One region of the Serratia rhizosphaerae genome, then DNA from elsewhere that is predicted to be linked to it. Evidence: predicted binding sites of a transcription regulator. Region 1 holds the regulator's gene; each other region holds the start of a gene.
What was found. Region 1 encodes PurR, which represses purine synthesis genes. Its sites were predicted from a motif close to CANGCAAACGTTTGCNTG; they were not measured.
Positions count from the first base shown of each region.

Region 1 (3,674 bases):
ACAGTTGCAGCGCGTTGTCCGCCCACATCATGCCGAGGCAACCCAGCCCAAACAGCGCCAGGCCAATCAGCAGCACCGGTTTGCGTCCCAGTTTGTCGGACAAGGGCCCCCACAGCAGTTGCGCAAAGGCAAAGCCAGCCAGGAAGATGCTCAGGCTGGCGCTAATGGCGCCGGGAGAAATCTGCAGATCTTTCTGCATCATGCCGAAGGCCGGCAGGTACATATCCGTGGCCAGAAAGCCGAGCATACTCAGGCCGGCCAGATAAAACATAAATCCAAAGTTTCGCATAGTGGTTCTCAGTCGTTATTTGTGATGCAGGTTTTCACGCCGCGCAGTGTATCCGGCTGGATCTCTGGTTGTGAAACGGTAATATTTGCATACTGGTTTGAAAATTTTTGCAGGCAAACGTATGTGGTCTGAATATTCACTGGATGTGGTCGACGCCGTGGCGCGTACCGGCAGTTTCAGCGCGGCGGCGCAGGAGCTGCACCGCGTTCCTTCCGCGGTCAGCTATACCGTGCGCCAGTTGGAGCAGTGGCTGGCGGTGCCGCTGTTTGAGCGGCGCCATCGCGACGTCATGCTGACGCCGGCGGGGGCGCTGTTTGTCCAGGAGTCACGCGCTGTCATCAAAAAAATGCTCGACACGCGCCGTCAGTGCCAGCAGGTCGCCAACGGCTGGCGCGGGCAGGTGAAGATCGCCGTCGATCTGATTGTTAAGCCGCAGCGCTGCCGACAGCTGGTACTGGATTTCTATCGTCATTTCCCGGACGTTGAACTGCTGCTGCAGCCGGAAGTGTTCAACGGCGTATGGGATGCGCTGGTGGATGGCCGCGCCGAAATGGCCATCGGCGCCACGCGCGCAGTGCCCGCCGGCGGCGGGTTCGCCTTTCGCGATATGGGCTTTATGAACTGGCTGTGCGTGGTCAGCGCCGATCATCCGCTGGCCGGGCTGAACGGCGCGCTCAGTGATGAACAGCTGCGTCCCTATCCGGCGCTGTTGCTGGAGGATACGTCGCGCAATCTGCCCAAGCGAGTGACCTGGTCGCTGGACAACCAGCGCCGCCTGGTGGTGCCGGACTGGGTGTCGGCGGTGGATTGCCTGCGTGGCGGTTTATGCGTCGGCATGGCGCCGGCGCACAGGGTGTTGCCGCTGGTGGCGCGCGGCGAGCTGGCGGTGCTGCAGCTGCACGAACCGTTTCCGCCCAGCGCCTGCTGTTTGACCTGGCAGCAACCTAATCAGTCGCCGGCCATCGCCTGGCTGCTGGATTATCTGGGGGACAGCGAGACGCTGAATCATGAGTGGCTGAGCGAAGAAGAGGAAGCGGGGCCGGCAGAGGAGTAGGCGCACCGGCCGGTCGCAATTAGCGGCGGTAATCGATAAAGGGACCGTCGGCCACGGAGCGCCGTTCGATCAGTTTAGGATGGACTTCGATCACCTGCGACTCCTCGCGCTTGCTGATAATGCGGTCCAGCAGCATGGTGAAGGCCATTTCGCCCAGGCGCTCTTTCGGCTGGTGCACCGTGGTCAGGGCCGGGGTGAAGTAGCGCGCGTTGCGCACGTTATCATAGCCGATCACCGAAATATCCTGCGGTACGCGCAGGCCCAGCTCGTCCGCGGCGCAAATGGCGCCCATCGCCATAATATCGCCGCCGCAGAACACCGCCGTCGGGCGGTGCTTTTGCGACAGGATCTGGTGCATTGCCTTATAGCCGGACTCCGGCTCGAAGTCGCCCTGGACGATCCACTCGTTGCGCAACTCGACATTGGCCTCCTGCAGGGCCTTCAGGAAACCCTGATGGCGGCCGCCGCCGGTGTTGCGCGACAGCTGGCCTGGAATGGCGCCGATCTCACGGTGGCCGCGCTCGATCAGATAGCGGCCCGCCAGATAGCCGCCTTCGAAGGCGTTATCGATAATGGTGTCGGTAAAGTCGCTGCGCGCCACGCCCCAGTCCATCACCACCATCGGAATATTACGGTGGTCTTCCAGCATGCCGAGCAGCTGATCGGGGTATTCGGAACACATTACCAGCAGGCCATCGACGCGCTTTTGCGCCAGCATTGCCAGATAGGCGCGCTGCTTGTCCAGATTGTTGTGCGAGTTGCACAGAATCAGGGTGTAGCCTTTGCTGTAGCAGCTGTTTTCCACGGCCTCAATCACTTCGGCAAAATAGGGGGCTTCGCTGGAGGTCGCCAGCAGGCCGATGGATTTGGTGTGGTTGACCTTCAGGCTGCGCGCAACCGCGCTGGGTGAATAGTGCAGCTCTTTAATGGCGGCCCAGACCGCCGCTTTAGTCTCTTCGGCGACGAAACGGGTCTTATTGATGACGTGCGAAACGGTGGTGGTGGAAACGCCCGCGCGTTTGGCCACATCTTTAATCGTTGCCATGTAAAGATGACTCCTGAACTCACATGTTTGCAGTATGTAAGCATGTTGTTAATCGTTTGCCTGCGCAGATCCTTCTCCAAAATCTCGAAAACGTAGTTTTTAGTTTGGAAGTCGTAAGCCGCTTGCTTGGTTTGGAGGGGCTTATTGGCCGGTACGCAGCAGTGAACTGCGAATTTTGGCGTATATTGCGCAAAAGTGGAAGAGGAAATCGGTATTATCCGCCAGGAATGCGGGCAATATTTTTATATTGGCCTCTTTTTTGCCGCAACACGATCGGGCGTTGCGCAAAATCAATGGGGAATGGCCGTGAACTGTGGGAAAATCATTTGACCCATTAACGCTGGGGGCTTTATGCTGGCGTCGCGAAACAGATAAGGGAGTTTCTGATGGAAACCGAGTTGAAATTGTCATTGTTCACCACCGTATGTGCGTTGGTGATGATTATCGCCTTTAGCTTTACCGCTGCGCTGAACTGATTGTTCTGCGAAATATAAAAAGGCGCAGTAATTACTGCGCCTTTTCTGTTTGCGGGTTAACCGGCGCTTATGCCAGATTTTCCGCCACGAACGCCCAGTTTACCAACGCCCAGAAGTTTTCCAGGTAGTTAGGACGCGCATTGCGGTAATCAATGTAGTAAGCGTGTTCCCACACGTCCACGGTCAGCAGCGGTTTGTCTTCACCGGTCAGCGGGGTAGCCGCGTTGGAGGTGTTGACGATCGCCAGTGAACCGTCTGCTTTTTTCACCAGCCAGGTCCAGCCTGCGCCGAAGTTGCCGACAGCGGATTTGGTGAACGCTTCTTTAAACGCGGCGAAAGAGCCGAAAGCCTGATTGATGGCATCCGCCACCGCGCCGGTTGGCTCGCCGCCGCCCTGAGGCGACAGGCAGTGCCAGTAGAAGGTGTGGTTCCACACCTGCGCCGCGTTGTTGAATACGCCGCCGGTCGAGGTTTTCACGATCTCTTCCAGGGTTTTACCTTCGAACTCGCTGCCTTTCACCAGGTTGTTCAGGTTCACCACGTAGGTATTGTGGTGCTTGCCGTAGTGGTATTCCAGCGTTTCAGCGGAAATGTGCGGTTCGAGAGCGTCTTTTGCGTACGGTAATGCAGGTAATTCAAACGACATTGCTTTCTCCTTATTGATACAGCGCTAAAATGCCCATGGCCGCCTGTGGGATGCGATCGTTCGGGTGGTTCCCCAGACGAAGCCGCGCTATTTATACCCGTCATACAGCATATTTAGGGCATATTCGGGCATCGAGTTGTTATGTTTTTTTTAAGGTTATTAAT
Region 1 covers NZ_CP041764.1:4,943,212-4,946,885, reverse strand. The annotation lists gene punC (purine nucleoside transporter PunC) at 1-289, opposite strand, end outside; gene punR (DNA-binding transcriptional activator PunR) at 411-1,343, shown strand; gene purR (HTH-type transcriptional repressor PurR) at 1,363-2,388, opposite strand; gene cydH (cytochrome bd-I oxidase subunit CydH) at 2,775-2,864, shown strand; gene sodB (superoxide dismutase [Fe]) at 2,932-3,510, opposite strand.

Region 2 (3,674 bases), 1.3 Mb from region 1:
GATGCAGGCCCGGCTCGCGGATCAGATCCTTTTTAACAATATTGGCGGTCACCACCAGATGCCCGACGTGTTCGGCGATCACCACCAGCGCCGCCGGCAGAATGGTGAAAATAGCGAACCACTCAAAACGCGGCGTATAGAAGGTTGGCAGCGCAAACCAGTGCGCTTCGCGAATCGGCGTCAGATCGACCACGCCCATAAAGAACGACAGCGCATACCCCGCCAGCACGCCGATCAGAATCGGGATAATCGCCAAAAATCCACGGAACAGCACCGAACCGAGAATGGTGACACCCAGCGTCACCAGCGAAATGGTGATGGTGGTGCCGTCCGCTGCTGCGCCGTCCGCCGGCAGCAGCCCTGCCATATTGGCCGCCACACCCGCCAGTTCAAGACCGATAACCGCAACAATCGCCCCCATCGCCGCCGGCGGGAACATCACGTCGAGCCAGCCGGTGCCGGCTTTCTTGACGATCAGCGCCACCAGACAAAACAGCAGGCCGCAGACGATAAAGCCGCCGAGCGCCAGTTCATAACCCAGCGGCAACAGCAGCAGCACCGGTGAAATAAAGGCAAAGCTGGATCCCAGATAGGCCGGAATCTTGCCTTTACAGATAAACAGATACAGCAACGTGCCGACGCCGTTAAACAGCAGCACCGTGGCCGGGTTAATCTTGAACAGGATCGGCACCAGCACGGTGGCGCCAAACATGGCGAACAGATGCTGAAGGCTGAGCGGAATGGTCTGCAGCAGCGGCGGGCGCTCGCTGACGCCAATGGCGCGACGGGTCATGGGTGTTTTTCCTCGTGCTTATTGATTTTATAAGTTGTAAGCCAAAAAAAAGCCGACTCGTTAAGTCGGCTAATTATCTTATTTGGTACCAAATATCTTGTCGCCGGCATCACCCAGCCCCGGCACGATGTAACCGTGCTCATTCAGGCACTGATCGATGGACGCGGTATACAGCTCAACGTCAGGGTGCGCTTTTTCCAGCGCTTTGATCCCTTCCGGCGCCGCCACCAATACCAGCACCTTAATGCTACTGCAGCCGGCCTTCTTCAACAGATCGATCGTGGCGATCATCGAGCCGCCGGTCGCCAGCATCGGGTCAACCACCAGCGCCATGCGCTCTTCAATATTGGACACCAGCTTCTGGAAATACGGCACCGGCTCCAGGGTTTCTTCGTCGCGATAAACGCCGACCACGCTGATGCGCGCGCTAGGCACGTGCTCCAGTACCCCTTCCATCATGCCGAGACCGGCACGCAGGATCGGCACTACGGTAATTTTTTTCCCTTTAATCTGTTCAACTTCAACCGGCCCGCACCAGCCTTCAATCGTGACCGTCTCGGTAGCCAGATCGGCGGTCGCTTCATAGGTCAACAAACTCCCCACTTCAGAAGCCAGCTCACGAAAGCGTTTGGTGCTGATTTCGTGATCGCGCATCAGGCCAAGCTTGTGTTTTACCAGCGGGTGTTTCACCTCAACGATCTTCATCATTTTTCTCCTATTAAGGTGGTTGACGGCCAAAAAAATCGCGGGATTATACCGCCTTTTTCCCGCTGCGCCACCCACAATGGCCCGATCGGGATCAACAAAAGTATGATTATCAGTATAGGGGATGAAAATGTAGATCGGCCTCACAAGCCGCTCGCAAACGTTTGCCTGCACTGTTAGAATTGCCGCGCCGGGTTCCGGAAGCAAAGGCCGGAAGCCCCGTTTTTCAATCCGCAAACCGTCGTGGGGATCGCGCAGTGACCGACAAAACCTCTCTCAGCTATAAAGACGCAGGTGTCGATATCGATGCTGGCAATGCATTGGTAGACCGTATCAAAGGTGTAGTAAAACAGACCCGTCGCCCGGAAGTGATGGGAGGGTTGGGCGGTTTTGGCGCGCTGTGCGCGTTGCCGCAGAAATACCGCGAACCGGTGCTGGTTTCCGGCACTGACGGCGTGGGCACCAAACTGCGTCTGGCCATGGATCTGAAGCGTCACGACACCATCGGCATCGATCTGGTGGCCATGTGCGTCAACGACCTGGTGGTACAGGGCGCAGAGCCGCTGTTCTTCCTGGATTACTACGCCACCGGCAAGCTGGACGTCGACACCGCCGCCAGCGTCATAACCGGCATCGCCGAAGGCTGTAAACAGTCCGGCTGCGCGCTGGTAGGCGGCGAAACCGCTGAAATGCCGGGCATGTACCACGGCGACGACTATGACGTGGCCGGCTTCTGCGTCGGCGTGGTCGAAAAGTCTGAAATCATCGACGGCAGCAAGGTGCAGGCCGGCGACGCGCTGATCGCGCTGGGCGCTTCCGGCCCGCACTCCAACGGCTACTCGCTGGTGCGTAAAATCCTCGAGGTCAGCAATACCGACCCGACCACCACTCAGCTGGACGGCAAACCGCTGGCCGACCACCTGCTGGCGCCGACTAAAATCTACGTGAAATCGGTACTGGAACTGATCGCCAACCGCGAGGTGCACGCCATCGCCCACCTGACCGGCGGCGGCTTCTGGGAAAATATCCCGCGCGTACTGCCGGAAGGCATGCAGGCGGTGATCGATGAATCCAGCTGGCAGTGGCCGGCGGTGTTCAACTGGCTGCAGCAGGCGGGTAACGTCAGCCGTCACGAAATGTACCGCACCTTTAACTGCGGCGTCGGGATGCTGATTGCCCTGCCGGAAAGCGAAGTAGAGGCCGCCATCGCCCTGCTGAACGCGGCAGGTGAAAAAGCCTGGAAAATCGGTAAACTCACTGCATCTTCCGACGAACAGCAAGTGGTCATTCAGTGATGAAAAAGATTGTGGTGTTGATCTCCGGCCAGGGGAGTAATCTCCAGGCGCTGATCGACGCCTGCCAGCAGGGGCGGATCGCCGCCGAGATCGTCGCAGTATTCAGCAACAAGGCGCAGGCCTATGGTCTGCAACGCGCCGAGGCGGCAGGCATTGCCGCCCACGCGCTGGATGCCAAAGCCTTTGCCGACCGCCAGGCGTTTGACGACGCGCTGGCGGACGCCATCGACCAGTACCAGCCGGATCTGGTGGTGCTGGCCGGCTATATGCGCATTCTCAGCGCGCCGTTCGTCCAGCGCTATGCCGGCCGGATGCTGAATATCCACCCTTCTCTGCTGCCGAAATATCCGGGTCTGCATACCCATCGCCAGGCGATCGACAACGGCGATGACGAGCACGGCACTTCGGTGCACTTCGTCACCGAGCAGCTCGACGGCGGGCCGGTTATTCTGCAGGCCAAAGTGCCGATCTTCCCCGGCGACGAAGAAGATGAGGTGGTTGAGCGGGTACAGGTGCAGGAGCATACCCTCTATCCGCTGGTGGTCGGCTGGTTCGTCGATGGCCGTCTGGCGATGCGCGACAACGCCGCCTGGCTGGACGGCGAACGCCTGCCCGAACAGGGGCACGCCGCCGACTGAGCGTACTTTCTAAACCAATCCTCAACGGCGTCCTCCGGCGCCGTTTTTTTTACCTCTTCTGGCCGACTCAACGCTATACTTCCCCGTATGTCAGTCACATAGGAGAATACACATGCCTGGTTCCGCCAGCGTCCGCTTACGCCCACTGGAGCGGGATGATTTAACCTTTGTCCATCAGATGGACAATAACGCCAGCGTCATGCGCTACTGGTTCGAAGAGCCTTATGAAGCCTTTGTCGAACT
Region 2 covers NZ_CP041764.1:3,602,045-3,605,718, reverse strand. The annotation lists gene uraA (uracil permease) at 1-793, opposite strand, end outside; gene upp (uracil phosphoribosyltransferase) at 872-1,498, opposite strand; gene purM (phosphoribosylformylglycinamidine cyclo-ligase) at 1,756-2,793, shown strand; gene purN (phosphoribosylglycinamide formyltransferase) at 2,793-3,431, shown strand; gene speG (spermidine N1-acetyltransferase) at 3,544-3,674, shown strand, end outside.
Region 2: a site for PurR is predicted at 1,652-1,669, ahead of purM (phosphoribosylformylglycinamidine cyclo-ligase). Genes of this name have one in related genera too.

Region 3 (3,674 bases), 2.3 Mb from region 1:
GTTTTGAGTGTGTCTGTCAAAAAAATTGATTTTCTGTGAGGGGGCAGGCTGGCGGAGCAAACCATTCACCGCTACCTTTAAATAAAGTGGGTTGGTGGAGGATGAGTGATGACGACAAATGCATTTGTTGGCAGCTGGTCACTGGTGTCTTCGGTATTCAAGAGCGAAGCGGGTACGCTAAGCTATCCGCTCGGCGCGCAGGTGGTGGGCCGCATCAACTACGAAGCCAACGGCACCATGGCGGCGCAGCTGTATAGTGCGGAGCGTCCGCGTTTTGCTTCGGAAGATCTGGCGCAGGGCAGCGACCAGGAGCTGCGGGCGGCGTTTATCAATATGATTTGCTACTTTGGTCGCTACCAGATTGATGAGCCGGACCAGCGCGTGATCCATCAGGTTGAAGGTTGTTCGTTTCCCAACTGGGTGGGCAGCCGTCAGGTGCGCTTTTATACTTTTGTCGGCGATAAGCTGACGCTGCGCACCGCGCCGCTGCAAATCGGTAACGGCGTGCAGATTGGCGAGCTGGTCTGGCAGCGCATCGGGGACGTCGGATGATCATTGTGCACCATCTGAATAACTCGCGCTCGCAGCCTATTTTGTGGTTTTTAGAAGAGCTGGCGCAGCCCTATCAGGTGCAGCGTTATCAGCGTGAGTCGGGAAGCCTGCTGGCGCCGCCGGCGTTAAAGAAAATCCATCCGCTGGGTAAGTCGCCGGTGATTGTCGACGGCGATTTGACGCTGGCCGAGTCCGGCGCAATCATCGAATATCTGCAGGAAGCCTACGATGCGCAGGGGCAGTTTATGCCCACCGACTTTCATGCGCGTCAGCAGTACCGCTACTGGCTGCACTATGCGGAAGGGTCGCTGATGCCGCTGCTGGTGATGAAGCTGGTGTTTGGCCGCCTCGGTCAGCCGCCGGTGCCGTTGCTGTTGCGCAAGCTGGCCGGCGCCATCGGTAAAGGGGTGCAGCGTAACTATCTCGATAGGCAGATCGCCGTGCACCGTGACTATCTGGAACAACACCTGCGCGCCAACCCCTGGTTTGCCGGTCATGATTTCAGCGCTGCCGATATCAAGATGAGTTTTCCGCTGGAGGCGATGGCCGCGCGCGGCGGCTTGGACGGCTGTCCGCAGCTGCGTGATTTTCTGCGGCGCATTCATCAGCGCCCGGCTTACCAGCGGGCGCTGGAGCAGGGCGGCCCTTATCATCTGCTGCTTTAACCGTCTGGACTATACTCGATAGGTCACTGCTTCTCGGAGATGGCCCATGACGACTCAAATCTTTGTGAATTTGCCGGTCAGCGATTTGCCCGCCTCGATGGATTTCTTTGGTCAGCTGGGCTTTGCATTCAATCAGCAGTTCACCGACGACAGCGCCGCCTGCATGGTGGTGAGCGACACCATCTATGTGATGCTGTTAACCCACGATAAATTCAAAATGTTTACCCCCAACCCGATCGGCGATGCCAAACGGGCCACGGAGGTGCTGCTTTGTCTGTCGCGGCCCAGCCGTGCGGCGGTGGACGATCTGGTTCGCAAGGCGATCGCCGCCGGCGGCAACACCTATAACCAGCCGCAGGACCATGGTTTTATGTACGGCCACGGCTTTCAGGATCTGGACGGCCATATTTGGGAGCTGATGTTTATGGAGCCGCAGGCCATGCCGTCCTGAGCACGGGAGCCTCATCATGCGGCGGCCGAGTCCGCCGCGCTCTGCGCCAGACGTTAAAATCGCCGGATCGACGACTTTCTGCTTTGCTCGTCGCGATCTTTAGTTGATCGGACGGTATAGAAGGCTGGATAATCGTTTGCTTCAGTAAAAACACTATAAATTCACCCGTACCTCATGCCGAGAGTTAATCGTTTGCCTTGTGCGCGGCCGCTATCTGCCGCGCGGTGCAAGGAATTGGGAGCAAACGTGACGGAAACGATTCTGTCCTGTCGGCTGCGGACGTTAAAAACACCTTCTGCAACAGACGAGCAGTGATTACAGGGGACAGCAACATGTCGAATTCTCAAGCGAATAACGCCGCAACAGCAAAAGGCGGGCTTGATGGTTATTTTAAAATTTCGCAGCGCGGCAGCAGCGTGCGGCAGGAAGTGGTGGCGGGCCTGACCACCTTTTTGGCGATGGTCTATTCGGTGATTGTGGTGCCGAGCATGCTGGGCAAGGCCGGTTTCCCGCCGACCGCGGTGTTCGTCGCCACCTGTCTGGTTGCCGGCTTCGGGTCGCTGCTGATGGGGCTGTGGGCGAATCTGCCGATGGCGATCGGCTGCGCCATTTCTTTAACGGCGTTTACCGCCTTCAGTCTGGTGCTGGGCCAGCAGATCAGCATTCCGGTGGCGTTGGGTGCGGTATGCCTGATGGGGCTGCTGTTTACCGTGATCTCGGTGACCGGCATCCGCTCATGGATCCTGCGTAACCTGCCGATGGGCGTGGCGCACGGCACCGGCATCGGTATTGGCCTGTTCCTGCTGCTGATCGCCGCCAACGGCGTCGGCCTGGTGGTGAAGAACCCGCTGGACGGGCTGCCGGTGGCGCTGGGCGCCTTTACCTCTTTCCCGGTGGTGATGACGCTGCTCGGGCTGGCGGTGATTTTCGGTCTGGAGAAGCTGCGGGTGCCGGGCGGCATTCTGCTGGTGATTATCGCCATCTCCGTTATCGGCCTGATTTTCGATCCGGCGGTGAAGTATCAGGGGCTGTTTGCCATGCCGAGTTTGGCCGATGAGCAGGGCAACTCGCTGATTTTCAGCCTGGATATTATGGGGGCACTGCAGCCGGTGGTGTTGCCGAGCGTGCTGGCGCTGGTAATGACCGCGGTGTTTGACGCTACCGGCACCATCCGCGCGGTGGCCGGGCAGGCGAACCTGCTGGATAAAGACGGCCAGATCGTCAGCGGCGGTAAGGCGCTGACCTCTGACTCGGTCAGCAGCATTTTCTCGGCGCTGGTGGGCGCGGCGCCGGCGGCGGTGTATATCGAATCGGCGGCGGGCACCGCAGCCGGCGGTAAAACCGGCCTGACCGCTACCGTGGTGGGGTTGCTGTTCCTGCTGATTCTGTTCCTGTCGCCGCTCTCCTACCTGGTGCCGGTGTATGCGACGGCGCCGGCGCTGATGTATGTCGGCCTGCTGATGCTCAGCAACGTCACCAAGCTGGACTTTGACGACTTTGTCGACGCGATGTCCGGCCTGCTGTGCGCGGTGTTTATCGTGCTGACCTGCAACATCGTTACCGGCATTATGCTGGGCTTCAGCGCGCTGGTGATCGGCCGCGTTTTCTCCGGTGAATGGCGTAAGCTGAATATCGGCACCGTCGTCATTGCCGTAGCGCTGGTGGTGTTTTACGCCGGTGGCTGGGCCATCTAAATCCTCTGCCGGGACGCGTTTGGCGCGTCCCGGTTTCAGATTACTCTCCTTAATCTATTTCGCCGTTTTGAAAGGCACAACAAGCTTTCACCGACGTAAAAAAAGTGATCTACTATTTGGCACATACTCTGGCAATGCGCCGTTGAGGTCGAAACCGTAGAGTCTAAGGAAAGCATGGAAATCTTTTTTACAATCCTCATTTTGATCCTGGTGGTCTCCCTGTCTGGGGTGGTGACGCGTATGTTGCCGTTCCAGGTGCCGCTCCCCTTAATGCAAATCGCCATCGGTGCGCTGTTGGCCTGGCCGCATTTC
Region 3 covers NZ_CP041764.1:2,596,402-2,600,075, forward strand. The annotation lists gene FO014_RS12105 (lipocalin-like domain-containing protein) at 109-552, shown strand; gene FO014_RS12110 (glutathione S-transferase family protein) at 549-1,217, shown strand; gene FO014_RS12115 (VOC family protein) at 1,264-1,668, shown strand; gene FO014_RS12120 (NCS2 family permease) at 2,001-3,362, shown strand; gene FO014_RS12125 (Na+/H+ antiporter) at 3,537-3,674, shown strand, end outside.
Region 3: a site for PurR is predicted at 1,850-1,867, ahead of FO014_RS12120 (NCS2 family permease). Genes of this name have one in related genera too.

Region 4 (3,674 bases), 180 kb from region 1:
GCGCTGTCCGCGCTGTCGTTCGATCTGGTCACCGCCACCGCACTGATCAATTTCGGCGCGCTGGTGGCCTTTACCTTTGTCAATCTGTCGGTGATCAGCCACTTCTTTATCCGCGAAGGGCGCAATAAAACCTGGAAAGATCGTTTCCAATTCCTGTTCCTGCCGCTGGTGGGGGCGCTGACCGTCGGCGTGCTGTGGCTGAACCTGGAGAAAAGTTCGCTGACTATGGGGCTGTGCTGGGCCGGGGCAGGCGTGATTTATCTGGCGTACCTGACCCGGCGCTTCCGCCAGCCGCCGCCGCAGTTTGAGCGTCAGCCGTTGCCGTAATCGCTAAGCGGGCGCGGCTTGCCGCGCCCGCTGTTCAGACGCGACGCCTTCTTTTTCCGGTCCGGTCGGGGTACAGTGAAATCTTGGAAAAGGAATTCATTGGAAATCATCGGATGTCACCTCTCGCCGTATCCCATAAAGCCACATTACTGGGGCTATTAGCCATTGTATTTTGGAGCAGTGTTATAGGCCTGATCCGCAGCGTGAGCGAAGGGCTTGGCCCGATTGGCGGCGCAGCGATGATCTACAGCGTCGGCGCGCTTTTCTTGTTGCTGGTGATGGGCATACCAAAGTTGTCAACATTCCCCCGCGTTTACCTGTTGTACGGCAGCGTGCTGTTTGTCGCTTATGAAATCTGTCTGTCACTATCGCTGGGCTATGCCGACAACCGGATGCAGGCGATTGAGCTGGGCATGATTAACTACCTATGGCCCAGCCTGACGGTATTGATGGCGATCTTGTTCAACGGACAAAAGGCGACATGGTGGGTGCTGCCTGGCCTGTTGCTGGCGCTGTTCGGCATCGGCTGGATCATGAGCGGGGAGGGCGCCTGGTCGCTGCAACAGATGCTGGGCAACGTACGCAGTAACCCACTGAGCTACACCCTGGCCTTCAGCGGCGCGGTTATCTGGGCGCTGTACTGCAGCGTGACCAGAAGGCTGGCGCAGGGGAAAAACGGCGTAGCGCTGTTTACCGCCCTGACGGCGTTGGCGCTGTGGGGGAAGTATGGCGTCAGTGCGGAGGGTGCCTTGCATTTTCACTGGCCGATAACGCTGATGCTGCTGTGCGCCGGCGTGGCGATGGGGGCCGGCTATGCCTTATGGAACATTGGCATCCTGCACGGCAATATGACGTTGCTGGCGACGGCCTCCTACTTCGCTCCGGTGCTCTCTTCACTCTTTGCTGCCGTGATGCTTAATACGGCGTTGACCGTCAGCTTCTGGCAAGGGGTGGGGATGGTGATCGTTGGTTCGCTGGTCTGTTGGCGTGCCACCCGCGGCTGAACGGTGCGGTTTTCGTGTGTAAACAGCGCCCCGGCGGGGAAATTAGACTAAGATCATATAACGTCTTCTTGCTGAAGGAACGTGAACTATGCGCAGTGATATCCAGTTTCTTCCCCAGCCGGCGATTGACGATCAGACGTTTATGTACGGCGACACCGTACGGCTGACGACGGCTAATTTACGGCATGAATATCAACTTGATGTAAACATCCTGCGCCGCGCAGGCCGGCAGATATATGGCGCGGTGGTCGCCGCCGCGCCGAAAACGGACATCCCCCCGCAGGAGTGGGAGATTGCACGCGGCGACGAGGTGGTCTTCCGTAAGGAAAATATCGCCAAGGCGGTGCCGGGCACACGCTGAAGCCATTGGCTCAGCGCGTGCGGCATCCTGTATCACACGTCTCAGTTCGTCGGCGGCACTGGCTTGCCGACGAAACATCGCTGCTTCTTCATCACCGTATCTTATCCTTGATGTGCTCTCCGGGCGGCTGGCTGTCGTGCGTCATGCTGTTGCCTGAAAAAACACCACTGATGATAAAAATCACATTGATTATGAATTTTCGTGAAACATAATTTGACAAATGTGAACGCAATCGATTACCTATTCGCAAAACAGGTGGCTAGATCACAGATTCCTACCATCGGAGATTTCTATAATGCGCCGGTGATCTGAGTGGGTAACGCTTGTTTACACCCTGTAGGGGTCAGACTTATTTGTCATCTTTTTCTAACGGGCAGCGAATAGCCCTTTAAGCATGTGGTAATAAAATGAAAAAAATAGCTCTCGCAGCAGGCGTTCTTCTTGCGGCGTCTTACAGTGCAGCATCAGTGGCGGATAGTAAAGACAGCGAGTTTGTCTCGGATTGGTGGCATCAAAGTGTGAACGTGGTGGGCAGTTACCATACTCGCTTCGGGCCACAGCTTAACAACGACGTCTATCTGGAATATGAAGCCTTCGCCAAGCACGAATGGTTCGATTTCTACGGCTACATCGACGTGCCGAAATTCTTCGGCGTTGGCAATACGCCGGACCGTGGCATCTGGGATAAAGGTTCGCCGATGTTTATGGAGATCGAGCCGCGTTTCTCCATCGATAAGCTGACCGGCACCAGCCTGGCGTTCGGACCGTTTAAAGAGTGGTACTTCGCCAACAACTATATTTACGATATGGGCCGTAACAAGGCGTCGCGTCAGAACACTTGGTATATGGGGCTGGGCACCGATATCGATACCGGCCTGCCGATGAGCCTGTCGATGAACATCTATGCCAAGTATCAGTGGCAGAACTACGGTGCGGCCAATGAAAACAGCTGGGACGGCTACCGTTTCAAAATTAAGTACTTCGTGCCGCTGACCCAGGTGTGGGGCGGCAACCTGAGCTATATCGGCTTCACGAACTTCGACTTCGGTTCCGATCTGGGCAAGGATGACTTTACGGTGAATGGCCGTCAGGCGCGGACCAGCAACTCCATCGCCTCCAGCCATATTTTGGCGCTGAACTACGACCACTGGCACTACTCGGTCGTGGCGCGTTACTTCCATAACGGCGGTCAGTGGCAGGATGGTGTGGATATCGGCACGCCGCAGGGGCCGATCAAGTCAACCGGCTGGGGCTACTACCTGGTGGTGGGTTACAACTTCTGATCCTGCGCAACAAAAAACCCCGCATTGGCGGGGTTTTTTGCTCCATCACTTAGGCGTCCTGGCTGGGCAAGTGTTTGACCGGCATAAATAGCCGTCCTTTAATGACATAGCATTCGTTGTCAATCCACTTGATGATTTGTTCACAGCTTACGCCTTCCGCTTGTGCATAACGGCTAAGGTCGCCATTGAAATGCCGCGTGATGTATTCCATGAGTGTCATTTGCATTGCTTTTGCTCCTGAGCGCCCGCGGGGCCTATCGGCTCGTCACGGGAGGTAAGGTTTCTCCGAGAACAAATTTAAGATATCGACAACAAAATCTCAACACTTAGTTTTGCTAAGGGTATTGATAGTCATAGAAAAAAGGTCCCGCATACCGCGCGGGAAACGGATGATTCATAGACTGTATGGATGAAATGGTGCTGCGTGAGGCGCGCCATGATCGCCGGGAAGGCTCCCGGCAATGACGCGTTATTCAAACTACTGGAACGCTGGTGGCGTCGCAAGTACATTTTAGTTATGACGGCAGCGGAGCTGAATAATTATGCGTTGATACGCTATTATCAACGGATGACGGGATAATCCACCACCAAGCAGGTGATAAACGTCAGCGTATGGATGATTAGAATCGCCATGTCGCAAATATAAGAGTTTTCCTCATTCTTTATGGGGTAAATTATACTTATAGTCAGCACAATTCC
Region 4 covers NZ_CP041764.1:25,116-28,789, reverse strand. The annotation lists gene FO014_RS00145 (APC family permease) at 1-327, shown strand, start outside; gene yddG (aromatic amino acid DMT transporter YddG) at 441-1,331, shown strand; gene FO014_RS00135 (hypothetical protein) at 1,420-1,692, shown strand; gene FO014_RS00130 (nucleoside-specific channel-forming protein Tsx) at 2,100-2,975, shown strand; gene FO014_RS23725 (hypothetical protein) at 3,025-3,201, opposite strand.
Region 4: a site for PurR is predicted at 1,918-1,935, ahead of FO014_RS00130 (nucleoside-specific channel-forming protein Tsx). Genes of this name have one in related genera too.